Regions from separate parts of the Pseudoalteromonas sp. SaAl2 genome, predicted to be linked through region 2. Evidence: predicted binding sites of a transcription regulator. Region 2 holds the regulator's gene; the other holds the start of a gene.
What was found. The regulator sigma-54, encoded in region 2, starts transcription at its own class of promoters, with help from an activator protein. The targets are predictions, from matches to a motif close to GTTGGCACGNNNNTNGNNT.

Region 1: the regulator sigma-54 is predicted to act here: its motif matches at 13,132-13,150, upstream of ACU8V8_RS15610 (YggN family protein).

What each region holds. Positions count from the first base shown of each region.
Region 1 covers NZ_CM129605.1:3,296,675-3,311,883, forward strand. Annotated here, with positions in the region: partial or broken gene ACU8V8_RS15550 (sensor histidine kinase) at 1-248, shown strand, start outside; gene ACU8V8_RS15555 (S9 family peptidase) at 292-2,475, opposite strand; gene ACU8V8_RS15560 (S8 family serine peptidase) at 2,615-6,673, opposite strand; gene ACU8V8_RS15565 (DUF2721 domain-containing protein) at 6,914-7,384, shown strand; gene ACU8V8_RS15570 (c-type cytochrome) at 7,507-7,959, shown strand; gene ACU8V8_RS15575 (cytochrome b/b6 domain-containing protein) at 8,025-8,681, opposite strand; gene ACU8V8_RS15580 (AzlC family ABC transporter permease) at 8,804-9,511, shown strand; gene ACU8V8_RS15585 (AzlD domain-containing protein) at 9,508-9,807, shown strand; gene ACU8V8_RS15590 (iron-containing alcohol dehydrogenase) at 9,815-10,969, opposite strand; gene ACU8V8_RS15595 (LysR family transcriptional regulator) at 11,123-11,992, shown strand; gene ACU8V8_RS15600 (glutathione peroxidase) at 12,061-12,549, shown strand; gene ACU8V8_RS15605 (PA3496 family putative envelope integrity protein) at 12,619-12,807, opposite strand; gene ACU8V8_RS15610 (YggN family protein) at 13,199-13,996, shown strand; partial or broken gene ACU8V8_RS15615 (aminotransferase-like domain-containing protein) at 14,056-15,209, opposite strand, start outside.
Region 2 covers NZ_CM129605.1:3,025,442-3,040,650, reverse strand. Annotated here, with positions in the region: gene yjgA (ribosome biogenesis factor YjgA) at 1-226, opposite strand, end outside; partial or broken gene pmbA (metalloprotease PmbA) at 363-1,713, shown strand; gene ACU8V8_RS14370 (VOC family protein) at 1,867-2,283, shown strand; gene ACU8V8_RS14365 (LiaF domain-containing protein) at 2,405-3,061, opposite strand; gene ACU8V8_RS14360 (BON domain-containing protein) at 3,389-3,958, shown strand; gene ACU8V8_RS14355 (YqaE/Pmp3 family membrane protein) at 4,032-4,190, shown strand; partial or broken gene mgtE (magnesium transporter) at 4,616-5,975, opposite strand; gene ACU8V8_RS14345 (HPr family phosphocarrier protein) at 6,079-6,351, opposite strand; gene rapZ (RNase adapter RapZ) at 6,372-7,214, opposite strand; partial or broken gene ptsN (PTS IIA-like nitrogen regulatory protein PtsN) at 7,235-7,688, opposite strand; gene hpf (ribosome hibernation promoting factor) at 7,693-7,980, opposite strand; gene ACU8V8_RS14325 (RNA polymerase factor sigma-54) at 8,011-9,507, opposite strand; gene lptB (LPS export ABC transporter ATP-binding protein) at 9,576-10,301, opposite strand; gene lptA (lipopolysaccharide transport periplasmic protein LptA) at 10,298-10,825, opposite strand; gene lptC (LPS export ABC transporter periplasmic protein LptC) at 10,815-11,369, opposite strand; gene kdsC (3-deoxy-manno-octulosonate-8-phosphatase KdsC) at 11,366-11,917, opposite strand; gene ACU8V8_RS14300 (KpsF/GutQ family sugar-phosphate isomerase) at 11,919-12,890, opposite strand; gene ACU8V8_RS14295 (calcium/sodium antiporter) at 12,914-13,885, opposite strand; gene mlaF (phospholipid ABC transporter ATP-binding protein MlaF) at 14,141-14,956, shown strand; gene mlaE (lipid asymmetry maintenance ABC transporter permease subunit MlaE) at 14,956-15,209, shown strand, end outside.

The DNA.
Region 1 (15,209 bases), 270 kb from region 2:
ATCAAAAGCAATTATTTGTGCAGGTTTCTGATACCGGTGTGGGTATTAAACATGATGAACTGAACGCTATCTTTAATGCTCATTACCAAGCAAGCAACTCCAATAAAGAAGGGCGCCAACAAGGTGGCTTAGGGCTCGCTATTTGCAAAGGCTTACTAAAACTTATGGACAGTGAAATAAAGGTTCAAAGTGAAATAGGTAAAGGGACAATGTTTAGCTTTAACTTGCCACAAAAAATAAAGGCATAGCCGTTGGCTATACCTTTAGAACATTAATTAATTTTTATTGTAGTTAGTTTTTAATACCAGCTAAATCAAGTATAAACGCATAATTTAAAGCAGTATCTTCAAGGCTTTTAAAGCGACCAGATGCGCCGCCATGCCCTGCTTCCATATCTATTTTAAACAGTAGTTTATTATCATCTGTTTTGTAATCACGCAGCTTAGCAACCCATTTAGCTGGTTCAAAGTATTGTACTTGTGAATCATGTAGACCTGTTGTCACCAGCATATTTGGATAAGCTTGTTTGCTTACTTGATCATAAGGAGAATACGACAACATGTAGTCATAATACACTTTGTCATTCGGGTTACCCCATTCTCCATACTCATTCGTTGTCAGCGGAAGACTCGCATCAAGCATCGTCGTTACCACATCGACAAACGGTACTGCTGCTACCATCCCCTGATAAAGCTCAGGAGCCTGATTAGCCACTGCACCCATTAATAAGCCTCCAGCGCTACCACCCATAGCAAATATCTGATTTTCATCGCCATATTGCTGTTTTACCAAGCCCTTAGTGACATCAACGAAATCGTTAAACGTATTCTTCTTATTAAGTAGTTTGCCATCTTCATACCAAGGGCGCCCCAACATTTGAGAACCACGAATGTGAGCGATGGCAAATACAAAACCCCGATCGAGTAAACTTAAACGAGAGCTTGAGAAGCTAGGATCCATTGTCGCACCGTATGAACCATACGCATATTGCAATAATGGATTAGTGCCGTCTTGTTTAAATTTGTCTTTGCGATAAACCAAGCTCACCGGTACTTTCACGCCATCTCGAGCAGTAATAAATAAGCGTTCCGATGCGTAATTATCAGCATTAAAATCACCGACAACTTTTAACTGTTTGAGTAAGGTTTTTTCAGCGCTATCTAAATCAATATCGTATGAGGTACCCGGGGTCGTCATACTGGCATAATAAACACGTAAACTTGGGTTATCTAACTCGTTATTACCATAAGCATGAACCATATAACTACTATCATTGAAGCTCAATGTTTGCTCATCGCCCGATGTTAAATTACGCACAGTTAAACGAGATTGCCCCATTTCACGCTCTTTATAAACAAGGTGATTGGCAAATAAATCAATTCCTTCGAGTTTAATATCGTCACGCGGTGCAATCACCGTTTGCCAATTCGTTTTATCGTGTGCTTTGTCTTTATGTACCTTCATGAGCTGAAAGTTTACGGCATTCAAATTCGTTACAATGTAGTACCAATCACCATGCTTAGATATATCGTATTCAAGGTTTTCTTCACGCTCAATTAGGCGCTTAGCTTGTGCTTTAATATTATTAGCATCGATAACCGATACACCTGATGCACTGGTGCTACCATGCCAAATATAAATTTCTTGCTTATCTTTACTTTTACCTAGGCCGGTGTAATAACTGGTATTGGTTTCTTCGTATACTAGCTCATCTTCTGATTGCGCCGACCCAAGCGTATGACGATATACTTGATAACCTAATAATGTTTGTAAGTCTTTTTTGATGTAGTAAAAGGTTTTATTGTCATTGGCCCAAACAATATCGCCACTCGTGCCCTCAAGCTTATCTTTTAACAGCTCGCCCGTGGTTAAGTCTTTTACTAAAATTGTATAAATACGACGACTAACAGTGTCTTCGCCATACGCAAGGAGATTACCGTTAGGGCTGACAGACAGACCCGTCGCTGAATAATAATCATGGCCTTCAGCCAATTTATTTACATCTAAAATAACGGTTTGATCAGAGCCTACTGCATCAGTGCTACGTACATAAGTTGGATACTCATTATCACCACGCGTTTGTGATGAATAAAAATAGTCACCACTTTTGGTTGGCACTGAATCATCATCTTTTTGAATTCGCCCTTTTAGCTCTTCAAATAAAGTCGCCTGGAGATTTTTTGTATGCGCGAGCTGTTGGTCGGTGTAAGCATTTTCAGCATTAAGGTATGCAATAACAGCAGGGTCTTTACGTTCATCATCACGCATCCAGTAATAATTATCGATGCGAGTATCCTCATGTATGGTCATTTCATGAGGCACTTTTTTTGCCACTGGCGCAATCACTTGAGTTTGCTCAGCCACACTTTGAGTGTTGTTAATTGTTGATTGTTTTTTTTGTTCTGGGGCTTTATCGCATGCCGATAAAACAGCGACAGATAGCGCTGCGAGCGCAAAAGAATGGAGAGTTTTCATAGTATTCCCTAAAATTATTATTTTTCCATGTTCCATAATATATATGTACTTGTATGTTACCAATAGCGCTTTGTAACACAATGTAAAAAAGGGAGCCGAAGCTCCCTTTATTAACTATCAATATTTACTAGTTATACTATTATTTTTGTTTACGACGACGCATAAACGCAAATGGTGCAACTAGTAATGATAACCAAGCTAGTGAGCCTGATGCATCATTATCATCGTCGTCACCGGCACGTAAGTTATTAACACCAATCTCAACACTAACTGCGTTTGACACATAACCTTTGCTGTCAACTGCTTGTACGCTGAACACAATTTCACGGTCAAATTCATAGTCAATCTCACCTGCAGTTACGATAGTACCGTCAGGGTTAACTGAAACTAAGTAGCTACCAGTTACAATAAAGCTTTCAACCGGAGAAACATCAGCATCTGGGTCAGAGAAAGCAAGTGTACCAATAGTTGTACCTAACGCCACATTTTCGTCGATTCTGAATCGTTGATTCATATCAATCATTGGCGCATGAGCCATTGGGTCAATTTCAACATTAAGCATAACAGTCACTGCTTCAGATTCCATACCAGAATCATCTGTAATAGTAACGTCGATAGCTAGAGTTGGCGTTGCATAATGATTTAAGCTACCAGTGACAACTAGTTCACCCATTTCATTCACTTCAATTGCGTCAGTACCACTTACGCTTGTTGAGCTAATCATAGTAGCGGCACTTTCAAACAACTCGTAATCAAGTTGACCTATTACAGTACCTTCTGCTGCTGACTCAATTACATTGAATTGTTGTGCAGGGGTAATAACTGGTTGCTCATCAGCCACATTATTAATTGTTACTGTGAATGTAACTGGCGCCGATTCAGTACCGATAACATCAACAGCTTTAACTGTAATAGTAATTTCTGTTAGACCAGACTCCGAATCAAGTGCATCCATATCATCAACGATGATATCACCTGTATCTGCATCAACAACTAAGCCCGGTGCCGACATACTTAACGTTTCAAAGTAAGCAATGTCTAAATTCGTTTCACCATCAAACGTGATTGAACCCACTGTCAAGCCCGTTAGGATAGATTCATCAACTGAGAAATCTTCAATTATTAGGTTAGGTACTGTTGGTGCATCTGCAATGTCTCGTGGTGCAGTAAGATATACTTTAGTGCCTGCTGGCGATGTTAGTGCAAATGCACCACTTGATTGTACAACTGCTTTTTGACCAGGTGCTAGAGAAGCTAACTTGTCACCACTGCTGTCTGTTGCAAGCATTGAAACAACAGGGTTACCTGTAAAGGTTGTTGAGCCTACTGCTGTATCTGTTTCAAAATAAACGCCCGCTTGATAACTAGGGTAACCTACAGAAGCTGCAATATTAACCTGTCCGCCCAACATATCTGCATTCAAGCCCATTAGCTCACTACAACCAGAGAAAGTAACTGTATTCTCACCTGCAGCATGGAACATTGGCGTGCCCCACTGCCAACCGTCAACACCATTAGCATCAATTGTGCCAATTAATGTACGGCTACGGCCAGGTACTGCAGCAGTTTGTCCGACATCATTCAGGTTCATCATGAAGTGATCATAAACACCATCATTGTCAGTATCTAAGTTCATACGAACACCGACTTGACGCATATGAGTAATCTCATCGCGTAACTGGATAGAAGATGTAATAAACACACCTGAGTCACAGTTTTCAGATGCATAAGCTGCAAACGTCGTGCTTAAAATATCAAAATCAGCATCAGTATTTTCAGGGCTTGTCGCTACAACTTGCTCTGCAATAGGTGATACAGGTAAAGCCCCTACATTTTCTACGACTAATTGCGTTACACCATCAACTTCCTCAAAACCAAATGAAAGCTCTTCACCTGCTTTCGGTAGTGCATGATAAACAAGGTGTAAAGCGTGGTCTGAATCAGCATCTGCTGTATCATCAAATACGAGTGCACCATCAAACTCTGCCATTGTAAGTGAAGGGCTGCGAGCTGCTAAATCATCAGCATCAAATGGGTTTTCTAGAGTCCACTCATGTAGTTTAGTTGGATCAACAGTCATCGTTACATCGAATGTCGTTTCTGAATTAGCTGTAACCGTTACACTGCGTGGGATATCGAAGCTCACTGCGCCGCTGTCTGCATCATTCATGTAACGCTCTTCAATACGAAGGTCGTATGTTTTATCTTCATCAGAGAAGTTTTTAAGCGTCACAGTTTTCATGAAGCTAGTCGCTTCAGTCATGCGCTCTAAACCAAACGATAATGCAGCTTGCGCAGTTTGATATTCATCATCTTCAACCCATGCTGCCACCGGTAAGCTCACAGCTTTATCAACATCAACTAAACCAGCTCCAATAGAGCTAATTGGTGCAAGTGGCGAATCAGGGTTAATTGAAACTGGGTCAACGGTAACATTTAAGTCTGCCGCATTCATGATAGTCGCTTTGATTTCAAGCGCAGTACGATCTGGGTGAGCCTCACGCACAAGTGCAACTGCACCTGCTGTAATAGGACCAGAGAACGAAGTACCTGTTGCTGGAGCAAGGCCATCTTGAGTACCTGTAGCTGCAACCATGATGTCAGTACCAGGAGCTGTAATTTCAGGTTTTAACAAGCCGTCCATTGATGGACCACGCGATGAGAACGATGCAACAGCACCTGCTGTTACTTTACGCTCCACGGTAATATCATAAGTTGCAACTTCACCTGCTTCTAATGCTGCTTTCATCGCTGCACCAGCTGCAAAATTAATACCTACATTAGGAATGGTAACAGCAGCATCAAAACCACCCATTGGTGCAGGTGTACCATCGTCAACATTATTTGCGATAAATACAAATGCCGCTCCACGGTTTTGTGCACTTAATACTTTTTGAGTAAAGTTACATGCACCGCGATCTATGATTACCGCTTTACCTGTAAAATCTGTTTCTTCTGAAAACTCAACACAGCCATCTTGATTTTCTTCTGGGTATACTACTTCGGCATCCGCTTCTGTCATTGCAAAAGCCGTTTGTGGGCCAAAGCCTGAAGGCTGAATAATTGTTTCTTCACCGGCTACTGTGCCTGATGCCACACCTACATCATTAGCAGGGTGAGTCATTGCACCAACAGACAATGCATTAGGTGTAGTTGATGGACCACCAATACGGAACGGGTTATCACCATCATTACCTGCAGAAATAACAACATTTACACCCGCTTCAACAGCTTGTTGGATTAAAAATTGTGTACCACCGCCAATATAAGTATCACCAAACTCTCCACCTAGTGACATATTAATAACATCAACGCGGTCAGCGGTATCGCCATCACCATTTGGATCCATCGCCGCTTCAAGAGCTGATACTTGCGCAGCGCTTGGGCAACCACCACCACACACAGAGTAAACATAAAGCTCAACTTCTGGCGCTATACCGGTAACTGAGTGAGAAACTGACGTACCATGGCTTGTTGGCTCATCGACATCAGGTATTACTACTTCAGGATCATGTTCTATTGGATCGGCATCATCACGTATAAAGTCGTAGCCGCCCATTACTTGCCCTTGTGGCCAAGTAACAGATGTTGGATCAGCTTGTGCAGCTTCATATGCTTCAACAGTACCTTCACCACCAAAGATAGAATGGGTATAATCAACACCGGTATCTAACACAGCAACCGTTTGAGTAGAACCAGTGACAGTGCCGTTAGTTACTAAAGGAGAAGCCTTAATATAATCAGCCGTTGCTGCTACATGAAGATCGTAGTCAAACATTGGAAGTACGCGCTCTACACGTGGGTCGTTCTTTATTTTTTCAAGTGCACCTGGGCTTGCTTGAACAATAAGAGTCGGAGCCAGTATTTTGGTTTCCCCAAGGACTTTTACGTTGCTATCAAGAGAGAACAGCTTGTCTTTTACTTGGCTTTGCAGTGAAGCTACATTGTCATAGCTTGTACGAGCACTCGATACGCTATACGTGCCTTGCTCCATCATATCTGCTGCCGTTGTTGCTTTTAATACAACTAAAAATGATGTCGGTTCTTTTTTCTCTGCTACATCGGCTTGTGAAATAGGTGTATAGCTGACGTGCTTAAGCGCACTTTGATTTAATGTATTTGCACTAGCAGCACCTGCGATTAATACGCTGGTTACAGCAGTTGCAACAGCTGTTTTTTTTATTAGATTTCTAGACATGGTTTCCCCTGGATGAGTTATGTATTATTGTGTCTAACGTAGGTTAAAAATTACATTTCGTGACCTAATATAAAGCTACACAGCAAAGTTTGACAACAACGCAGTTACATATTAATTACATAAAATCACAAAAAGCATCAAAAACAAATCGCAAATCATTGTAATTTATGAATTTTAAAGAAACTCACTAATTGTAAAGCTTTGTAAACATTAGAGCATAGACTTAGTAAAAGGAAACAAATGGATAGCGAAGTTATTAACATATTAACAATGGCCAAAGTAATTCAAACGGCCGTTGCTCCGGTTTTTTTGATCACAGGGATCGCTGCAACTTTAGGCGTACTTTCAAATCGCTTAGCGCGTATCACCGATCGCGCACGCCAGCTTGAGCGTAAACTAAAAGTAAGCATCGATGAAGATTTTAACCTATCACTTACCACCGAACTTAGAGCCCTGTTAAAACGTTCTCGCTGTATTCACATCGCATTTAGCTTAAGCGTATTAAGTGCAGTATTAGTGTGTGCAGTGGTCATGTTATTATTTTTGTCGCACATCCAATCCATTAACTTAGGGGTGACTATAGGCAGCTGCTTTGTCGGCGCTATGGCTTTATTAATCTGTGCTTTTATGTCACTGCTTGGTGAAGTCTTCCTAGCCACGCGCAGTATGCGCAGAGGAATGATATTTGCAGATATTGATATAAATGACTAACCTAAACCTTAATCATTGAATTCAATAACAGTTAAGTTTAACCGCAATATACTTGAATATTCTGACGTGCTGATATACAACAGCTATTCAGGTAATAAATTATTTATTTAGGGGCAAAAGGAATGAAATTTAAGCAGGTATTTTTAGGAGCTATCCTATCAACTTTTACACTTGGCGCATCAGCTAATTCAGCATTTGAAGAGCCAAAAGACGCAATCGAATATCGTCAAGCAGCGTTTTCTATGATCCGAGTACAAATTGGTGACATGGGCGACATGTTAAAAGGTAAGGTAGAGTTTGATGCTGAGCGTTTTAAGCACCGTGCAAATAACGCAGCTGCATTATCGAAAATGCCATGGGAAGCATTTGTTGAGGGCTCGGATAAAGGTGATACTTCTGCATTACCGGCTATCTGGAGTGACAACGAAACCTTTATGAAAAAAGCCGCAACTTTTCAGCAATACGCTGACGAATTAGCCGTTGCGGCACAAAGTGGTGACAAAAAAGCCATTGCTAAAGCATTTGGCCCTTGGGCTAAAGGCTGTAAAGATTGCCATAAGTCTTTTAAAGACTAATAAACAATTTGAATAATAAAAACGGCGCTTCTTAGCGCCGTTTTTATTATCTTTTCAAAGAAAATTTAACTAAATAAATAGCTTAAAGGCTCTGCACCCCATGTTGTCATTAATACAATCAATAGCACTACAAAAATGACAAATGCAGCCCAAGGTGCTTTAGTTACTGAGCTGTGCTCGTTCATTTGCTCAGCGTCAGCTTTGCCTGTGATCATCGCTTTGACGAGCTTTTTGCCTTTTAAACGGTATATAACAATCGCACTAATGTGCAAAATGATGGCGTAGAAAAGTAAATCAAAATTCCTATGATGCACCCAACCTGCCCACTCAACAATATTACTCGATACATATTGTACTAGCGGTCCATCAGTTAAAATGTCGTCAGTGGTCATTAGGCCGCTGATAAGTTGTGTCAAAATCAAAATAAAAAATGCGATAACCATATAGCTACCAGCGGCCCCATGTCCAGGCTTAGTATCGCCAAGCTTAAATGACTTTATGGCAGCCAGTGGAGAATGAATAAGTGCAGCGAGTTTTGCAGTTTTACTACCAATTACCCCCCAAATTAAACGGGTAAGCAGTAACGCTAAAGTAAAAAAACCTGCAACAAAGTGTAGTTCGAGCATGCCTTCTTCAGCACTGAAATACAAAGTGGCAATTGCAATAACTAATAACCAATGGAAACTTCGAATAAAACCATCCCACACCTTAAGCTTATCCATTCTCAACCCCTTTAAATAAAAATATTATTATCCCAAACTTTCACTAAGTTAGCATCTTTACTATTCATAGTTAATTGATCTATGGCAGACTACCAATATAAACTTCATAATAAATAACAATAATGAAACTAAGTACAAAACGCGCTTTAGTAAAGGGCTTTTTAGACATGTTACCACTGTGTTTAGCTGTGATCCCATGGGGCATATTATGTGGCTCCTTAGCCGTACAAAATGGCTTTACTGCAATTGAAACTCAAGCTATGTCTTTACTGGTATTCGCAGGGTCGGCGCAACTCGTTGCCATTGAACTAATAGCAGGTAACACACCCTTGCTAACAATTTTATTTACCACTTTGATAATTAGTTCTCGGCATTTTTTATACGGTTTAGCAATTCGCCATAAAGTAATCGACCAACCTTTGCGTTGGCGTTTGCCAGTTAGCTTTGTTCTGACTGACGAGCTATTTGCATTTTCTCATCACCGTAAGGCCTATCGTACAAAAACACGATTGATCTATGCATTAAGCGCTGGGTTTAGTTTTTATATAGCATGGAATCTATGGACTTTTATCGGCATTGTTACCGGTAGTCTGCTACCTGACTTAACTAACTTAGGGCTAGACTTCGCTATAGCCGCCACCTTTATCGCCTTAGTTATTCCTGGTATAAAAAACCTAGCAACATTAGCAACCGTAATTACTGCAGGTATTTTTGCTACTCTATTAAAAAGCCAAGGCTTTGAATTATGGTTAGTGGCGGCGGCATTAACCGCAATGACTGTAGGTTATATGATCAGCCGTATACAAAGCCGATTGGAGCATAGCTTATGATGACCACTATTTTACTGATGGCGTGCATTACCTTTTTTACTCGTTACTTATTTTTGCACCACGCTCTACCGTTTAAAGTAGGTCCTAAAATGCAGCAATTTTTGAGTTTTAGTGCACCTGCGGTGCTTACCGCAATATGGGTACCTATTGTATTCGTCAATGAGGAGGGTATTAATCTTGATTGGCAAAACCCATACCTTAGTGCTGCCATTGCTGCAATAATTGTCGCGTATAAAACACACAATATTTACTACACTACACTGGTCGGTATGGGTCTATTTTTGATATTAAACTAAACGAGTGTTAAACGCTGGCGAGTAAAATTGCTCGACTTTTATCTAACGTCACTTGCTCTCGCTCACCTAGGGCAGTCATACCATGGCGCTCTAGTTGCGTAACGATTTTGTCAGCAACTTCTTCGCCAAGTCCATAATCACTTAGACGTGTTGGCATATTAACACTGTGGAAAAACGCTTCTGTTGCTGCAATTGCTTGCTCGATAGCCACTTCTTCATCTGTAATATCAAGCTCTAAAACACGCTCCGCATACTGTAAAATTTTACCGCGCTTCGCCTCTTTTTGTTCAGCCATCATACGAGGCAAAACAATCGCTAGTGTTTGCGCATGATCAAGCCCGTAGACTGCCGTCATTTCATGGCCTAACATATGAGTCGCCCAGTCTTGAGGTACACCGGCTCCGATCAGGCCATTTAACGCCATTGTCGCTGACCACATAATATTAGCACGCACTTGGTAGTTGTCAGGCTCGCTAAATGCTTTAGGACCTTCTTCCATTAAGGTCATAAGAATACCTTCAGCAAACCTATCCTGCAGCTTGCCGCCTACATCATAGGTTAAATACTGCTCCATCGTATGCACAAATGCATCAACAATCCCATTAGCTACTTGACGCTTTGGCAGCGAGTAAGTTACCGCAGGGTCAAGTACTGCAAATTTTGGCAGCACTAAGGGGCTCGCAAATGGTAGTTTATCGTGACTTTCAAGATTCGAAACAACGCTATTGCCGTTTGATTCTGAACCGGTCGCCGGTAACGTTAATACCGCCCCCAGAGCAATAGCTGATTTAATTTCGCCGCCCTTAGCAAGAATATCCCACGGTTCACCATCATAATTTGCTGCTGCAGCTATAAATTTACTGCCATCAATAACTGACCCACCACCCACAGCAAGGATGAAATCAATTTGCTTTTCCTTTACTACGCTAACTGCTTTCATACATGTTTGGTAGCTTGGATTTGGCTCTATGCCTGTAAATTCAAACCAAGTATGCTCATTAAGGGCCTCAACAACCTGATCGTAAACACCATTACTTTTAATACTCCCGCCACCATAAGTAACTAGTACTTTGGCATCTGCTGGGATTTCACTTTTAATTTTCGCGATTTGTTGCTCGCCAAAATGGATTTTGGTTGGGTTTACAAAACTAAAATTTAACATGCTTGCTCCAATGCTTGAATAATATATTTTTGGTGACCAAGTAATTGTAAGTGTTTAAACGCTAAATTAAAGACGAGAATCAGACAATCACTTTTGCACAGCTGCAATAATTAATGCAATATACTTATATTACTTACCTTATGAGATAAAATAATGTGGCAAGGCCTAGATGAATTTTTACATGTTGTTGAGCATGGCAGCTTTACTCACGCCGCAAAAGCGATGGAAGTTTCAACATCCCATATTAGCCGTCAGGTTCAGCAATTGGAAAACCGTTTAGGCTCAGTATTATTTCAACGCACCACTCGCAAAATTAGTCTCACCGACGCCGGGCGTGAATACGCCATCAAACTCAAAGCAATTAAACAAGAGTTAATTGATGCCAACACCCAATTGCAAGGTGAGCAGCGCAAGCCAAAAGGCCTTATTCGTATTACGGGTGCAGGTGAGTTTGTCGCAACCAATGTGGCCTCGAAAATTGTTGAATTTGTAAAGCGTTACCCTGAAGTCGAGGTAGATATGGACTTTAACAATCGTAATGTTGATTTAGTCGAAGAAGGTTTTGACTTAGCAATTCGCTTTGGTCGCATGCAAGACTCAAACTTAATTGCCCGACCACTATGCCCACGGGTAATGACCTTAGTTGCAAGCCCTGAATACTTAGAGCATCACACATCTCCCACCACACCATTACAACTGATAAATCACAATTGCTTAGTTGCCATGGGTAAGCGCTGGCGGTTTAGTTTTGCAGGTGACTTAAAAGAAGTAAAAATAAATGGTAATTGGCGTAGTAATCACCCAAGAGCATTACTCAGCGCTACTTTGGCAGGTTTGGGTATTGCCCACTTAGCCAGTGATATTGTTCAGCCCTACGTACAACAAGGTCAGCTAGTCACTTTACTTGATGAATTCCAAGTAACCGATAATGCATCATGGCTGGTGTATCCACGCAAAGATTTAATGCCGTACCGTGTTCGATTACTAATTGAATACTTATTAGCTAGTTTTTCTGATGACTAAAAATTAGGCTTTAAGTCTGTCGCTACACAGGATAAACTTTGACAAACAAAAATAAAAAAATCTTTAACATGAATGACTTTTATCAGCTTAGCGCCACCAGCCTGCAAGGGCAATCTATTGAGTTTAATGACTTTAAAGACAAGGTTGTACTTGTGGTCAACACCGCAAGCCAATGCGGCTTCACCCCGCACTATGCTGGCTTACAAGCACTGCATGAAAAGTACCACCAACAAGGCCTAGTGATAATTGGCTTTCCTTGCAATCAGTTTGGCAAACAAGAACCCGGTGATGCAACGCAAATTAAACAAGAGTGTTTAATTAATTATGGCGTCGACTTTCAAATAATGAGCAAGGTCGATGTCAACGGTGAACACGCTCACCCTGTGTTTAGGCATTTAAAATCTGCTTTACCTGGGTTTTTAACACGTAAGATAAAGTGGAATTTTACTAAATTTTTAATTGGTAAAGAGGGTAATGCAATAAAACGCTTTGCACCATTTACTAAACCACAGCAAATAGAGAGCAGCATTAGACAAGCACTTAATTTAAAAAACTAATACTCAAAGGCTGCTTGCACTCGCTAGCAGCCTTTAGCTCAGTCTTAAACGGCTGAAAAATCAATAAAATTAGTTGTTTAAATACTCATCGAAGTCATCATCGCCTAAGTTTTTACGTAAGCGTTTTTGCTCAAGGTAGTCTTCCAACTTTTTCTTCACCTTTTGCTTTTTTTTGTCGTGTTGATTGCGCCCAACCATTTCGTACTCATCTTCAACAAAATCATCATCTAGCGCATCGTAACTAAATGTCTTACCCACAACCCACTCCATAAAGTGTTTGAGACCAATGCCAGCTTAGTACAGACATTGGTAAAGTTAAAAAGTTTAGTGCTTTTTAAAGTATAAAAAAGCATCAAATACAGCCACCCTTCTATCTTATAAAGAAGGTATGTCAGTAATGTGAATAAATAGCGCTTAATTTGAGTTCTGGGAAGTGAGAGTTTTTTATCGAAACGATAAACATCTTTTATGCATTTATAATTTTTGGTCAAAATGACTAATTAATAGTAAATTTTAAAATAAAAGAATTCTATCATTTAGCATTGAAAACAATTAAAGCATTGTTTTTAAATGATTTTAATTATTGGCACCAAACTTGATATCTCTTTATCAACAAAAGTTAAATTCAACACTTAGCAGGATTATAAAAATGAAAAAATTACTTCTAGTCGGTTCTTTATTTATAGCTACAGGTGCAATGGCTCATGACGATCACGATACCAACATCTCATTTAGTGGTGATTCATGTGAAGTCGAATTTCAAAATGATGTTCGAATCAGGCCAAGTGAATTAGAAATTTTTACCGCAGATAATCACAGTATGGTTTTCAGTAATAATGGCAAGTTAATCATTGACGGCCAAACACTTGTCCTTGATAGTGAACAACGTCAAGCAATCAGCGCTTATTCAGACAGCTTACGTAGCCAACTACCTGAAGTTGCGGATATTGCGCTTGAAGGTGTAAAAATAGCGGGCGTCGCCATTGAAGAAGTCGCTAGTGCGTTTAACATTCAAGGGTTGGATAGCATTAATGAGTTTATGGCAGATATTGAGGTTGAAGTAGAAAATACATTTTATCAGCAAGGTGCCTTCGTCATGGGCCAGCAAAGCTTTAATGAATTTGGTGAAAACTTTGAAAGCCACTTTGATGAGCAAATTGAAAGCGCTGTAGAATCAGCCATGATGCAATCGATGGGCAGTATATTGATGGCATTAGGATCTGAATTAATGGGTTCTGGTGGTGATATGCAAGCATTTGAACAACGCATGGAAAACATGGGCTCGCAAATAGAGCAAAAAGTAGAATTACAAGCCAATCAACTTGAAAAGCGTGCCGATGCATTGTGTGGAAATTTTTCAACTATTGCAGAACAAGAGTTGCAACTTGTACAACTGGTACCTGAACTTAAAAATTACCAACTATTTAGCTATAAGAAAAGTAATTAAATCAATATAGTTTGATATCCCTTTAGCAGCATTTGGCCTTAACAGTCCCTGCTGCTTTTTTACTTTTTAGCCAAAGGTAACAGCTCTCCTAATTTACTAATTGCTTGCTCCAAGCGATCACCCCACGGTAGGCCATAACTTAAACGAATACAGTTGCGATACTTATTGGTTGCAGAAAAAATATACCCCGGTGTGATGCTAATACCGTGTTCTAATGCTAATTGAAATAACTTTACACTATCGTAATTTTTACCTAAATCAATCCACACTACACAACCACCTTGCGGATCGCTTACTCTTACAGAGCTAGGAAAGGTCTGTTGTAAACACCAGATCATTCGCTCCTTATTACTGCGCAGCGTTTGTCTGAGTAATTTTAAATTTCGTTCGTACTCTCCACTGGCAACAAACTCATATAACGTCCATTGATTGATCAACGATGTTGAACAGCTAAATGCTCGCTTAAAACGACGTGCTTGTGCAGCAAACTTACCGGCGATCAACCAGCCTACTCGATAACTCGGTGCCGCTGTTTTGGAGAACGACGCACATGTTAACACTAAGCCTTTTGTGGAATACGCTTGAGCGGGTGTGCCCCGTGCAGCGCCAAAATGCAAATCACCGTATACATCATCTTCAATTAATACCACATCCTGTGATTCTAACAGCTCAACCAACTTTTTACGTTTATGATCCGGCATAAAGCTCCCCACCGGATTATTGATCGCCGTTGAAAACACACAGGCTTTTATATCATGATCTTGTAAAGCCTGATTTAGATCATCAAGCCAGATCCCATCATCTGGACACAAAGGGATCTCCAATGCTTTTAGCCCTAAACTTTCGATCAGTTCAATTATGCCGAAATAGCATGGCGACTCGATCGCGATAATATCCCCCGCTTTTTGCGACACACTTTAACGCTATGGTTAATGCTTCTTGGGCACCATTGGTGATCACCAACTCTTGGCTATCAACTCCAATACCAAAATCTAAATAACGTCTAACCAATTGCTGCTTTAACGGCGCATAGCCATCAATCGCCCCATAATTAATTGCTCGACTACCTGCCATCGACATAACTCGGCGCATAGTCCGAGCAAGCATTTTGTCGGTCGGCGCAGCTGCCACTGGGTTTGCAATACCAAAAGGCACCACATCTGCCTGATGGATAGCGTCATAAACCTGCTCAATTAATACCTGCATGTTAACT
Region 2 (15,209 bases):
TTAGGTGACGGCGATAAGCATCACTTTTATTACTGATCTTATCGGCAACGACCATCGCGGCTTTTAAATCATCATTGAGAGGTAAGCGCTCGCGTTGCTTTTTGCCCATTTTTGCAATATCAGAACCTAACTGATGAAACTCTTGCGCATCACGCTTAAGCTCACTTTTCGATACGTAAATAATTTCTTCTTCAATTTCAGCAGGGTTGCCTTTTTTCTTCGCCATGGGGTGCTCATATAAGATCGTTAACTGGAACCATTATACTTGATTCTTTTAATGATTAATATTAGCTGATGCAATGCACTGGGTGTGTTAGCATTTAAACTATATTAAAAGTGATAGCCGCGCAGGACCTACGAACATGAAAAGCCAACAGCAAGATCCTATTTATACACAAATTTCTCAAGTAAAAGACGCCGTAGCAGAAGTGTTAGAACACGCAAAAAAAACTGGGTGCAACAGGTGCTGAAGCGGCCATGTCGAGCACCTCAGGTTTATCTGTCAGCACTCGCATGGGCGAAGTTGAAACCATTGAATTTAATCAAGATGGCGGCTTAGGCATCAGTGTTTATGTCGGCAACCATAAAGGCTCTGCTTCTACAGCAGACCTAAACCCGAAAACTTTGCGCACTGTAGTTGAAAAAGCCATCGATATTGCCAAGTTTACTTCTGATGATCCGCATAACGGGGTGGCAGATAAGGAACTATTAGAGTTTGCACCGCTCGATCTCGATTTATATCATCCTTGGGATGTTAGTCCAGAGCAGGGTATTGAGCTTTGTCATAGTGCAGAGCAAGCTGCGCTTAATGCCGATGAGCGCATTGTTAATTCAGACGGAGCGAGTTTTTCATCTCACCAAGGCCTGCGCGTGTATGGTAACAGCCACGGTTTAATTGCTGGTTACCCGCGTACGCGACATAGCATCAGTACTATGGTTATTGGTAAAGATGGCGAGCAAATGCAGCGTGATTCAGCGTATACCCTGTCTCGTGAACAAAGTGGTTTGAAAGATGCTGCAGCAGTAGGGCTTGAGGCCGCAAGTGAAACGTTAGCTAAATTAAATAGCCAAAAATTGGGCACGATGAAAGTGCCAGTTATCTTTCGTGCTGATATTGCTAATTCATTATTTGGCCATTTAGTATCTGCAATTGGTGGCGGTGCTTTGTATCGTAAATCGAGCTTTTTAATGGACAGCCTAGGTACGCAAGTATTTAGTGATGTTGTTAATATTTCTGAGCGTCCTCACCTTTTAAAGGGGCTCGCATCGACACCTTTTGATAGTGAAGGGGTGAAGACCATTGACCGTGAAATTATTCAAGGCGGTGAATTACAAACTTATCTATTAGCCAGCTACGCAGCTCGAAAAATGAATATGACGCCGACAGGTCATGCCGGTGGTATTCATAATTGGCTTGTTGAGCAAACTCACCAAGACTTAGCACAGTTACTAAAAACCATGGGCACAGGTTTATTAGTGACAGAATTAATGGGGCAAGGCGTAAATACTGTAACTGGCGATTACTCACGTGGCGCGGCAGGTTTTTGGGTTGAAAATGGTGAAGTACAATACCCTGTGAGTGAAATTACCATAGCAGGCAAGCTGCAAGATATGTTTAAAGCAATTGTTGGCTTAGGTGGCGATATAGAACGCCGTGGCGGGATTCAAACAGGCTCAGTGCTGATTGAAGAAATGCAAGTAGCGGGAAGCTAGCCGTAAGTTAAAGGCTATAAACTACATGACTAGGTTCTAGGGCCTAAAACCTAGTTCCTAGAGCCTAATACCTTTCATTTATAAAAACACTTTACCTCAACTTAACTTTAGGTTTTAAGCTAGCTTTAACTACTTAAATAAAGGAATTTTATTATGTATTTAGAGCACGTAAATTTAGTTGTTGATGACGTTGACGCAATGCTGCACTTTTATAAAGCAGCATTTCCACATTGGTATATCAGAAGTCAGGGTAAAAGTGCTTGGCATGGGAAACCACGACAATGGCTGCATTTTGGCGACGATTATCACTACTTAGCATTAAGTGATAATGGAGAGCAAAGAAATCGAGACTTAACTGGCCACCAGGTCGGCTTGGCACACTTTGCATATGTTACAAATGACATCGCAGCTGTTATTAATCGTTTAGAGCTTGCGGGCTACAGTATTGATAAAGCAGGCGCAGAAAACCCTTTTCGTAAAAATGTGTATTTTATTGACCCTGCCGGTTTTGAAGTTGAGTTTGTTGAGTACCTCAGTGACATACCCAAAGAGCGTAATAATGATTTTTGATTCAACACTATTAATCAAGGCTGAAGCGAGTTCCTACGTTATATTGCCATGTAGGAGAGCGCTTTAGCGCCGAAACGTTGGGCACGGGGTTTAAACCATAAACCCAACCTAGCAGCATGCTTTAAGATTTATTCATATCTTTCCAGCTGGTTTTTAGGCTATTGGCAAAGGAGATAAACTTTTCTTTAATGGTACGTTTTACTTTGATCTCTACTGAACCGAGAATCACTTTACCTTCTATAGTTATAGTAGGGCCATGAAGTTTGTTAAGCGATACAGATTTGTTTTCAACACTGCCAACAACACTAAATATTTTAGACACCACATTCACATGTTCTGGCACGTATATCTCATCGCTACCTAATAAACAGTTAACGTGTAAAGTAATGTGCTGGTGTTGAAATATTGCATCGGTAAAATCTAATTCAATCGAACCCAATAGATTCGTTATATGAATTTCTTTGGGTACGACCCATTGGCCACTACGTTCATTGGAACCTAATATACTCCTTAAGTGTAATGCTTCGTCTTGGCTTTGGTTACTATAGTGAGGACTAAACTGTGCACGCTTTTCATTTTGGTAACTAGTATCAGCTTTTAAATCTAAATCACTTACTAGCTCCATTAATACTAAGTTATCTGTTGCGGCCATTGCTTGGTCTAAGCGACGTTCGAATGCTTCTGCAGATATAATCCCATGACTGTAGTTATAGATTAATTGATCAATAACTTGTTCGCGTACTTGTTCGATTGGGCGATCTTCTATTTTAACTGTCATGATGGTATCCCTATATAATGGCTGTATTATTTTTCTACTTCGATAACTAAAGCAAAGCTCAGGCCAATAATTAACTTATTAAAATTCAGTTGCTTATTTCCCACTCTCAATTTTTTAATAGTAATATTAACGACAGATTAATAAAAACAACGACTAAATGGTAAATCTGACACAAGCAGAACAAATTACCGAATTGTTTGTAAATTATTACCAAGTGAATATCGCTATAAAATACCACCTCACCATAAGTCTTTGATTTAAATAAAATTAAAAGTTGGCTTGATGTTCGCATTAACCTAAGTGTCTTTAATCAAAAGGAGAAAGATTATGAAAACATTTAACAAATCTATGATTGCGGCTTTAGTTCTTGGTACAACAGCTATGGGTGCACAAGCAAGCAGCTGGGAAAATGAAAGTAAAGATGCTTGGATTGATGGTAAGGCGGAAACAGTTCTTTTAATGAACACTAATCTTAACAACTTTGACATTAACACTGACGTAAAAAATGGCAAGGTTGTGCTAACCGGTAAAGTCGAAAGCGACTTAGATAAAGAGCTTGCTGAAGAGCTTGTATTAAGCCTTGATGGTGTAAATGATGTTGATAACGAACTGACTGTCGTTAAAAATGTTGATACCGATCACAAACGTATGAAATCTGATGTTGATGACACTGAAAGCGATTTGACAGACGCAAAAATTAGTACTGTGATCACGACACGCTTCTTATTTAATTCAGAAGTTGGCGGTACAGATATCGACGTAGATACTGATAAAGGTGTAGTTACACTTAAAGGTACTGTTGAGTCAGAAGCTGAAAAACAACTAGCGATGAAAATTGCTAAAAATGCTGAAGATGTTCGCAATGTAGTTGATGAGCTAACTGTTGTTGCTGAATAATTACTTATTATGAAATGCCCAGCTAGGCTGGGCTTTCTTATGCATTTTAACAAATTGGCAAGGAGCGATAACAATGGATTTAATACGAATTATCTTATCAGTGTTGATCCCACCACTTGGTGTTTTTTTACAAGTTGGTTTAGGGGCACAGTTTTGGATTAATATTTTGTTAACATTACTAGGGTATATTCCTGGTTTAATTCATGCGATTTACATAATCGCCAGACGTTAATTAAGTCTTTGCAATGCAAGTCTTACAAGGAGGAACTATGGAACATGTACAAAAGGACTCTCAGCAAAGAAAAGCTGAATGTGCAACGGCTTTATGGACAGCTAAGCAGTGGAAGCAATTTATGGATTCATGAGCAAGGATTGAATGTAGCACGATGGATGTGACAAGGATTGAATGTAGCACGATGGATAAGTGACAAGGATTGAATGTATCACTATGGATTAGTGCAAGGAAGAACAAACTATATGGTTAGCTGTTGTATCAGTAGTTTTAGGATAAATTAGCGGATAATATTGTGGTTTCACATGGATAAATAAGGAGATTACTAGGATGGTAACTATCAAATCATAAGTGCATGCTTATCTAATGAGAGCATGCACTTATGAATACTTCTTAAAACGATTTAATTAAAAAGAACCTTGAACCTAAATAAGTAACCAAGTCGCAGTACCTAAAAAGGCGAATATACCAACAATATCTGTGATTGTTGTTAATACAACACTGCCTGCGAGTGCAGGATCAATTTTCATTTTTTTAAGTAGTAATGGAATACTAGCACCCGCAATACCTGCAGCAACCAAATTCATAAACATAGCAAACGCTAAAACGCCACCCAGTTTAAAAATCCCATTGCCAAATAGCAACAACACCGGCTATTAAGATAGACCAAACCATACCGTTTATTGCACCAATTGCGAGCTCTTTTAACATTAAAAAGCGTTGGTTTGTTTGATTGATGTGACCCACAGCAATACCGCGGATCACTAAAGTTAAAGTTTGGCTACCTGCAACGCCACCCATTGAAGGCACTATGCCGTTAAGTACCGCAAGGATTGGCAATATGGCCAAGGTATTTTCGAAAAAACTCGCTACGATAGCGGCCAGAAGAGCTGTTAATAAGTTTACACCTAACCACACAGAACGCTTCTTCGAACTTTTTAATATGGGAGCGAAGGTATCTTCTTCATCATCAAGACCGGCTAAGCTTAACAAGCTGTGTTCAGCATCTTCACGGATTACATCTACAATGTCATCGATTGTGATACGGCCAAGCAAATGGTCATTATCATCAACGACGGGTGCCGATATCCAATTGTGTCGCTCGAATAGTTGGGCAACTTCGCTTTCATCCATGGCGATTGAAATTGATTCGCAGTCTTCATCCATTAAGTTGCGAATGATTTTGTCTGGCGGGTTAGTTAAAAGCGTTGTGAGTGACATAGCACCGAGAAAACAATTGTGTTTATCTACAACGTATAAGTCATCGGTACCTTCAGGTAACTCTCCGCGTAGGCGTAAATATCGAAGCACCACATCAATTGTAACGTCAGGACGAATAGTCACCGTATCCGTATTCATAAGAGCACCAGCAGAGCGCTCTTGATAAGAGAGAGCTTGTGTTGCACGCTCTCTATCTTGGCTATCCATGGCCCCAACTACGTCTTGGTAGACGGTATCAGGTAGACTTCTTAAAACCTCCCCTAAGTCATCATGACTCATGTCTTCTGTCGCCGCAGCTATATGCTCTGGCTCCATTTGCGCGATGATACCTAATCGTACGTCTTCAGAAAGCTCCTCTAAGACATCACCTTGTACATCAGGATCAACTAATTGCCAGAGTAGTTTACGGATCTTGTGCGGGGAAGATTCGAGTAATAATGCTGTGTCACAAGGAGCTGTTTTTGCCAACATTCGCCTAACTTGAACAAATTGACCACTATTGAGTGACTTGGTCACTTGTTTTAGTTGTTGTAGTGGGTAATCTTGTTCAAAAGCTTCAGGCATTGGCGTCCTTAGGTTACAAATTTTATTGGGTAGGGTGATAGTAAGCTAGAATTTTTTGCTTTCCTATCGTTATTTAGTTTAACGCAATTTTAAAAAAAGTGCGCTATTCATGCTCATGAAAGCGCTGTTCGATTAGCTCACCTATTGCCGCTAATGCCGGCTTGGCGTCTGGCCCTTCACAGACTACTTTAACTTCTTTACCTTGGCTGCTTTCAAGTAGCATTAAAGCTAAAACGCTGTCACCAGCAGCTTGTTTATCGTCTTGATATAAGGTAATAGTCGCGTCAAACTTCAGCGCGAGCTGAGCTAAAACGCTGGCAGCTCGTGCATGTAATCCTAATTTATTTTTGATTAAAAAAGTGTCTTCTAAATGCATATCAAAGCCTATAGCAGATATTATTCTTGTTCACGATGACGGATTTTTACATTGCTATGACTCATTGCAAAACTTTCACCTATAGTTTGCGCCAAGTAGACAGAGCGGTGTTGCCCGCCGGTACAACCAATAGCAATAGTTAGATAGCTGCGGTTATTACGCTCTAAGTGAGGCAGCCAAGTTTGTACAAAGGTCTGAATCTGCCAAGTAAACTTTTGTACTATGCTGTGGCTAGCTAAATAGTCTTTTACTGGTTGATCTAGGCCTGTAAGTGGCTTTAGCTCAGGCTCCCAGTGTGGGTTTGGTAAAAATCGGGCATCAAATACGTAATCAGCTTCTTTAGGGATACCGTGCTTAAAACCAAAAGATTCAAAAGTGATAATTAACTTTTTATCTTTTTTACCTAAAATCTTCTCACGAATTGATTCTGCTAATTGGTGAACGCTCAACTCTGTTGTATCAAGAATAAAATCAGCACGAGTGATCAATACATCAAGCAATACTTTTTCTTGTTTGATGGCTAAATCAAGGGGCAGAGAATCTAACGATAAAGGGTGCAAACGGCGAGTTTCAGAAAAGCGTTTGATCAGCGTTTGGTCGTCACTGTCTAAATAAAATAAAGTTGGGTTTGCAAAGCCAGGTAAATACTCAAGAATGTCATTAAACTCTTCTTGTTCTTTTGGCAGATTGCGCACATCAATACTAACTGCTGTTTTATCATAGTTATCAGAAACGCTTCGTACGAGTGAAGGCAGCAAGTTCACAGGAATATTATCAACACAATAATAACCTAGATCTTCTAATACGCGAAGGGCAACAGATTTACCAGAACCTGAACGCCCACTGATGATAATTAACTCCATGTAATGACTCCTTCACTTTCCTAAGACAGCTCGACAATAACTTGGTATAAGTCGTGGTCAGATTTAGCGCTACGTAATTGTTTACAAAAAATCTTTATCGTTAAGTTTATCAGCAATTGTGGCCAAGGTCTTTAAATGAAGTTGGCTGTCACCATCAGGTACGATGAGTGCCACAAATATATCTACAGGACGGTTATCAATCGCATCAAAGTTAATGGGCGTTTCGCTCACTAGTATCAGTGCTAATGGAGTATCAACACCCGTTATTCTACCGTGAGGAATAGCAATTCCACGGCCAATACCTGTGCTACCTAATTTTTCTCGATTAAGTAACGAGTTAAGAATTTCTTGTTCTGAAAGGTGAGGGAGTTGTTCATGAGCCAACTGGCTAATAAATTCTAAAATTCGTTTTTTGCTATTAAAAAGGACCGCAGCTTTACTGCAGTCCTTACAAGTAAGTGAACTTAGTTTCATAATATTAGTGTCGAGCGTGCTTCTCTTTGTGTTTGATAACTTGACGGTCTAGTTTATCTATTAGGGCGTCAATCGCAGCGTACATGTCTTGATGTTCGGTTGAAGCAAATAAATCAGCACCACTGAGGTGTATTGTGGCTTCTGCTTTTTGGCTTAGCTTTTCTACGTCTAAAATGACGTGCACGTTGTTTATATGATCAAAGTGCCTTTCAAGCTTTGCAAACTTATTGTGTACATAGTCTCTAAGTGAATCGGTAATTTCTACGTGACGACCAGTTAAATTCAGTTGCATAAGCATTTTCCTTCTTTGTTTTTTTACGCCTTAAATCAAACTCTTTCTTTGATTCGACGGTGGAATAGCCAGTGACTCGCGATATTTTGCAATTGTACGTCTAGCTACTTTGATACCTTGCTCTGCCAATATATCTGCAATTTTGCTATCACTCAATGGTTTCGCTGAGTTTTCTGCGCTAATTAATTTTCTAATTAATGCGCGGATCGCTGTAGATGAACATTCACCACCGTTTTCAGTGCTCACATGGCTTGAGAAAAAATACTTTAACTCAAAAATCCCTCTTGGGGTGTGCATGTACTTTTGCGTGGTAACACGTGAGATGGTTGATTCATGCATCTCTACCATTTCAGCAACATCGTTTAATACCATAGGGCGCATTGCTTCAGGGCCATGCTCAAAGAACCCTTGTTGCTGTTGAACGATACAGTTGGTTACTTTAAGTAATGTGTCATTACGGCTTTCTAAACTTTTTATAAACCACTTTGCTTCTTGCAAGTGGGAGCGAATAAATTGGCTGTCGCTACTCGATTTAACCGAGCGAGACATAGCTGCATATTGGCTGTTTACTCTAATTTTAGGCATGCTATCGGGGTTTAACTCAACAACCCAACGGCCTTTAATTTTCTTTACTGAGACATCTGGAATAACGTATTCAGACTCTTCACGTACGATGCTATCCGCAGGCTTTGGGTTTAGACTGTGGATGAGTGTCATCACTTCTTTAAGTTCATCTTCCTTAAGCTTAGTCTTTTTCATCAAAGTGCGATAGTCACGACTGGCCAATAAATCGATGTGTTCAGTTAAAATCATTTTTGTCTCGCTAATCCAAGGAGTTGCGGGGTCAAATTGATTTAGTTGAATACATAAACATTCTTGCAAGCTGCGTGCACCAATACCAATTGGGTCAAACAGTTGAATACGTTTTAAAACGGCTTGCACTTCATCAAGCTCAATTTCTTCTTCGTTATTATCTTTATTTAGGCTCTCTGCAATGTCTTCACAACTTAGAGTTAAAATACCTGACTCGTCGATAGCTTCGACAATGGCAATAGCGATCGCCTCGTCGGTCGGACTAAATGGGGTGAGCTGTAACTGCCACATAATATATTCATGCAAGGTTTCGGTTGAAGCACCTTGATAAATAGATTCATCTTCAGGCATCGGGCCTGATGAGCTGGCAGGAGCAGCACTCATGTACTCATCCCAGGTCACATCCATAGCCATGTCATCACTTACTGTGTCTTTATTAAGTGCTTCGCTGCTTTCTTGTTCGTATTCGCTGGGTGTTTCATCGGCTGAGGCACTTACTGTGACATCGTCAGTGTCTTGTTTTTGTTCATTTTTGCCAGCCGTTTCATCACCAAACTCTTGCTCTTCGACCTCAAGTAATGGATTGCTGTCGAGTGCTTCTTGAATTTCTTGCTGGAGATCCAATGTACTTAACTGCAATAAGCGAATTGCTTGTTGCAGTTGTGGTGTCATTGTAAGTTGCTGGCCCATGCGCAGCTGGAGTGATTGCCTCATTTATCTCTAACAATCCTTTTATTGTGTTGTCATAATTTAGTTTAGCAGATAGTTAGCTGAGTGTTGCTTTATAGCCTAAATTGCTCACCCAGATATACATCGCGAACTGTTTGGTTGGCAAGTACATGCTCAGGAGTTCCTGATGCAATTAACTCCCCATGAGAAACTATGTAGGCTTTTTCACAAACATCAAGGGTTTCTCTTACATTATGGTCGGTTATTAGTACACCGATGCCACGGTTTTTAAGGTGCTCGATAATCTTCTTTATATCTAACACTGAAATGGGATCAACACCAGCAAAAGGCTCATCTAATAGGATAAATTTAGGATTTGCGGCTAAAGCACGCGCAATTTCAACACGGCGGCGTTCACCACCTGACAATGCCATGCCTTGACTATCACGAATGTGTTGAATGCTAAATTCATCAAGTAGGCTATCTAAGGCTTCTTCACGGGCTGTTTTATTTAGCTCTTTACGGGTTTCTAAAATCGCCATCAGGTTTTGGTAAACGGTCAATTTACGAAAAATAGATGACTCTTGTGGTAAGTAGCCAATACCCAAGCGAGCACGGCTGTGCATGGGTAATAATGTAATATCGTTATCATCAATACTAATTTTACCTTTATCGCTGGGCACTAAGCCAACAATCATATAAAAAGTGGTGGTTTTGCCTGCGCCATTAGGACCTAGCAGACCAACAATACTCCCAGCGCTAACTTCTAAGCCAACACTTTTTACAACTTGGCGGCCCTTGTAGCTTTTTGCTAAAAACTCGGCTTTTAATGTACTCATGGCTGGCCTTTTGATTTTTTGCTATCGACAGGTACTAAAATTGTATGCACGCGGTCATTTGAGTCTTCGCCTCTTTCAGCACTTATTAGCTGCTGTTCCATATCGTAGGTGATGCTTTTAGCGTTAATTTTTTGCCCTGCTTGGGTTACTTTCGCATTACCTATTAAAGTTAACAGGCGCTTTGCTACATCGTAACGAACTTCATCAGCACTGGCGCTCATTAGAGTGCCATCGGTTTGTTTTTCTTCAAAGTATGCAGGTTTGCCTGTGGCCACGAGTAACTGTTTATTATCGCCTAAGTCTTCACGTTTATGTACTTCGAGGCGATCTGCTTTAATTCGGCGGTTACCATGGATAATTTCAACGTTTTTTTCAAAAATACCGACATTAGATTTAAGCTGAGCTTGTTGTTTATCAGCGCTGATTGATACCTGATCGGCCGGTGGTGTTGTATCTTGGGCAAGGCTCGAAAATGCAATGAGTAAGCTTGGAATGATAAATATGTTGGCTAGTTTATTGGTCATAATATATGGTTCGCGTATGGTTAATTAGTTCTATTACTTCGGCTTTTAAGTCGGCTTGTAATCCGCGCCCAGTAATTTTTAAATTAGGGCCGACCAACTCTACAGGTTGTTCTGAACTCATTGTTTGAAGTTCAATATCAACTTGGATGTTATCGGCATTAATGTGATCTATCATGGCATTATCTGTGAGATTTTTCGCCGTCACATTGCCTTCTAAAACCAGCTGGTTATTTTCATATAATGTGGCTTCAGCTGCATTAATTTGCCACATTTGTTCTTGATTATATAAGGTGAAAATAGGTTCTTCAAAGTACGTGAATCCTAACTGCTGATATAGTTCCATTTTAGCAGCGGTCACTTTGTGGCTTATTTTACCTTGCTCATCAAAGGCTGTTTGTTTTAATGCCACTGCTGTGTAGTCGGGCTTGGCAATAACATCTTCTTCAACGAGCTGTTGTGTGTTTGCTTGGTTAAAGTATGGATACCAAAGCCAAACCATACAGCCAATAAATAATACGCTTAATATTAAACGCGCACTATTCATGAGCTGGTGCCTTCGCTAGTCAGCGATTTGCCATTTTCTAGCATTAATAAATCAGTGAGTTCTCGCACTGCGCCAAATCCACCCGGTAGCATAGTGGTATAATGCGATACGCGTTTGATTAACGGGTGGGCGTCGTTCACCGCTACTGCAAAGCCAACTTGCTCCATGACTGGGAGATCTGGGCCGTCATCGCCAATATAGGCGATTTGCTCATCGGTTAAGCTCAGTTTATCTTTAAGTTCTTGATAGGCTTGCAGCTTATTTTCTTGACCTTGATATATATGTTGTACTGTTAGGCTAGTCATGCGCTGCTGAACTATCTGTGAATGACGACCTGTGATCACAGCAACTTCAAAACCACTGTTGATAAGTGCTTTGATGCCAAAACCATCTTTGGTATTAAATGCTTTTAATTCTTCGCCTTGATTACCTAAGTAAATTCGACCATCAGAAAATACCCCGTCAATATCGCAGATCAGTAATTTTATTCTTTTAGCGCGAGTTTGAGCATCTAAGCTCAATGGTTGGTATAAGTCAGCAAATTGCATTTTATAACACTCCTGCTTTGAGCAAGTCTTGCATATTTAATGCACCAATAGGGTGCTGGTTTTCGTCAATTACAATAAGACCGTTAATACGTTTACGTTCCATAATATTAAGCGCTTCGGCGGCAAGCATATCCGCAGTTGCCGTGGTGCACGAACGTGTCATGACTTCACTAATAAGCGTGCTATGTATATCGATACGTTGCTCTAAAATACGGCGTAAATCACCGTCAGTGAACAAACCATTGAGTTGGCCAAGGTTGTTTACAATTGCTGTCATGCCTAGGCCTTTGGCTGACATTTCTATTAAAGCGTCTTTAATGCATTGCGTGTCTTTAATAATAGGCGTTGAGGCACCATCATGCATTAAATCTTTTAAGCACAGTAACAAGCGTTTGCCTAAACTGCCGCCTGGGTGTGATAGTGCGAAATCGTCGGCTGTGAAACCTCGTGTTTCAAGTAGGGCGACGGCTATTGCATCTCCCATTGCAAGTGTTGCTGTGGTGCTGGCTGTTGGTGCAAGGCCAAGAGGGCAAGCTTCTTTAGATACTTTAATGCATACATGAGCATCAGCCCAATTTGCCATTGACGATGTTGGGTTGCTGGTCATTGCGATCATTTTAGCGCCAATGCGTTTAATCACTGGGATTATATTGAGCACTTCACTGGTTTCGCCAGAATTAGATATCAGCATGACTACATCATCACGGGTGATCATGCCTAAATCACCGTGGCTCGCTTCACCAGGGTGAACAAAAAAAGCTGGTGTGCCGGTGCTTGCTAATGTGGCAGCAATTTTATTGCCAATATGGCCCGATTTGCCCATGCCGACAACGATAATTCGGCCTTGGCATTGATACATCAACTGACAGGCCTGGTTAAAGTTTTCGTCTAGGTATTGAGCTATATCAACAAGGGCTTGACGTTCAATATCAAGTACTCGTTTTCCTTGTTCAATAAAATTTAACTGCGTCATTGTGTTGTCCAATTTATTCGGTATTAAGCTACTTGGCTAAAAATATAACCTTGATAAGCAACAAATGCGGCTAATAATAAGCCACCTTCAACTCTATTAATACGGCGTGCCCCACGAAAACTCAAGGACATAGCGATTAATGCGATGGTGGCACCTATCATAATTAGCGCGTCACGGTTTGCCGCTGAGGGGTCAATAATCGAAGGATTTATAATCCCCGCTAATGGTAAAACGGCTAGTAAGTTAAAAATATTAGAGCCAACAATATTACCCAATGCTAAGTCGTCTTCGTTTTTTAGCACCCCTGCAATACAAGCTGCAAGTTCAGGCAAGCTGGTACCGATAGCAATAATAGTCAAGCCGATGACTAAATCGCTTAAGCCAAAATACTTTGCAATATCAACAGCTGAACCAACTAAAAAGTGAGAGCTTAAAGGAAGTACGACCATGCCGACAACTAGCCAAAATAGTGCTGACTTGGTTGGAACATTATCTGGCACATCATCACAGGCTTCACTAACAAATGGGTCATCGGCTTGGTTCTTAGCGCGAATCGAAATTATGATAAGCCCAGCAATAAAAACAATAAATGCAATTAGTAGCGCAATGCCTTCGGCAAACGAGAAGTAGTTATCTGAAAACACATACCAAGCAGCAATCGAAATAAGTAACACTAGCGGCATTTCTCGCTTGAGTGTTGTTGAAGATACCGAAAGCGGGCGTAACAATGCGGTAATGCCTAATACCAACAAAATATTAGTGATATTTGAACCGACTGCATTGCCAACTGCAGTATCCGTTTTACCGGCAAGGGCGGCGGAGGCCGAAACCATCATTTCAGGCGCTGATGAGCCCATAGCAACAACGGTTAAACCGACTATTAAAGTGGGGACACCGAAATTTTTTGCCAGTGCTGCAGCACCATAAACAAAACGATCTGCGCTCCAAACAAGTCCAGCAAATCCAAGAATTAAAATGACAAAAGAAGTCACCATTACATTACGCCAATTATTCAATATCAGATTGCGGTAAATAGTAACAAAAGCCAACCTGAAAGTATAAATAAAAGAATCGGGTCTAATGTTTAATAAGTCGTTATTTTTACCTTAGAAAAATTTATTTAAGGTTAGGTTAAGTCAGCTTTAGTAAGGCTTAGGCTGTTATTACATAGAATATTACAAAATTTTACGATTTGTTTTTTCCATCTTTGCGTAAAAAGCCTTAAAATAGGGGAAGTAGTGAAAATAGAAATGGAGAGCGACTTGTCGCAACCAATAGTAGAAATCAAGGATGTAAGCTTTTCACGGGGCGATAGAAGCATATATAAAAATATGAGTTTTAGCGTTCCGAAAGGCAAGATCACTGCCATTATGGGGCCCAGCGGTATTGGTAAAACTACCATGCTGCGTTTAATTGGTGGTCAATTAAAACCCGATAACGGTACGATTTTGTTTGAAGGTGATAATATCCCAACGATGACGCGCAAAGAGCTTTATGCCGCGCGTACCAAAATGAGCATGTTGTTTCAAAGCGGCGCCTTATTTACCGATATGTCTGTTTTTGACAATATCGCGTTTCCGCTTAGAGAGCATACCCGCCTCAGTGAAGATTTAATTCGTCTTGTTGTGTTAATGAAATTACAAGCCGTTGGTTTACGTGGTGCCCAAGATTTAATGCCGTCAGAGCTATCTGGTGGTATGGCTCGTCGTGCGGCACTTGCTCGCTCTATTGCGTTGGATCCTGAACTTATCATGTATGATGAGCCGTTTGCTGGGCAAGATCCAATCTCAATGGGTGTACTGGTTAAACTAATTAAATCACTGAACCAAGTACTTGGGCTATCGTCACTTATTGTTACTCATGATGTAACAGAAGTAATGAGTATTGCTGATCATGTAATCATTATTGCAGATCAAGGAGTTATTGGTAGTGGTTCGCCAGATCAAATGCGAAATCATGAGTCGCCATTGGTACAGCAGTTTTTGAAAGGCCTATCTGATGGACCTGTGCCGTTTCATTTTCCGGCTCAGCCTTATAATGAAGAGTTGCTTGGAGGGCGTAGCTGATGTTTGATTTGTTTCAAAAGCTAGGTCATAAAACATTGGGTCGATTTGCCGCACTTGGCCGTTCAACACAAATGTTGATTGGCGCTCTGTGGAATCTACCTAATTTCAGGAAAGGCACACCACTGCTTATTCGCCAACTCTATATGGTGGGTTCTCAGTCGTTGCTTATCATTATGGTCTCTGGTTTATTTATTGGTATGGTGCTCGCGCTGCAAGGTTACACCGTATTAGTGGGTTATGGTGCAGAAGACAG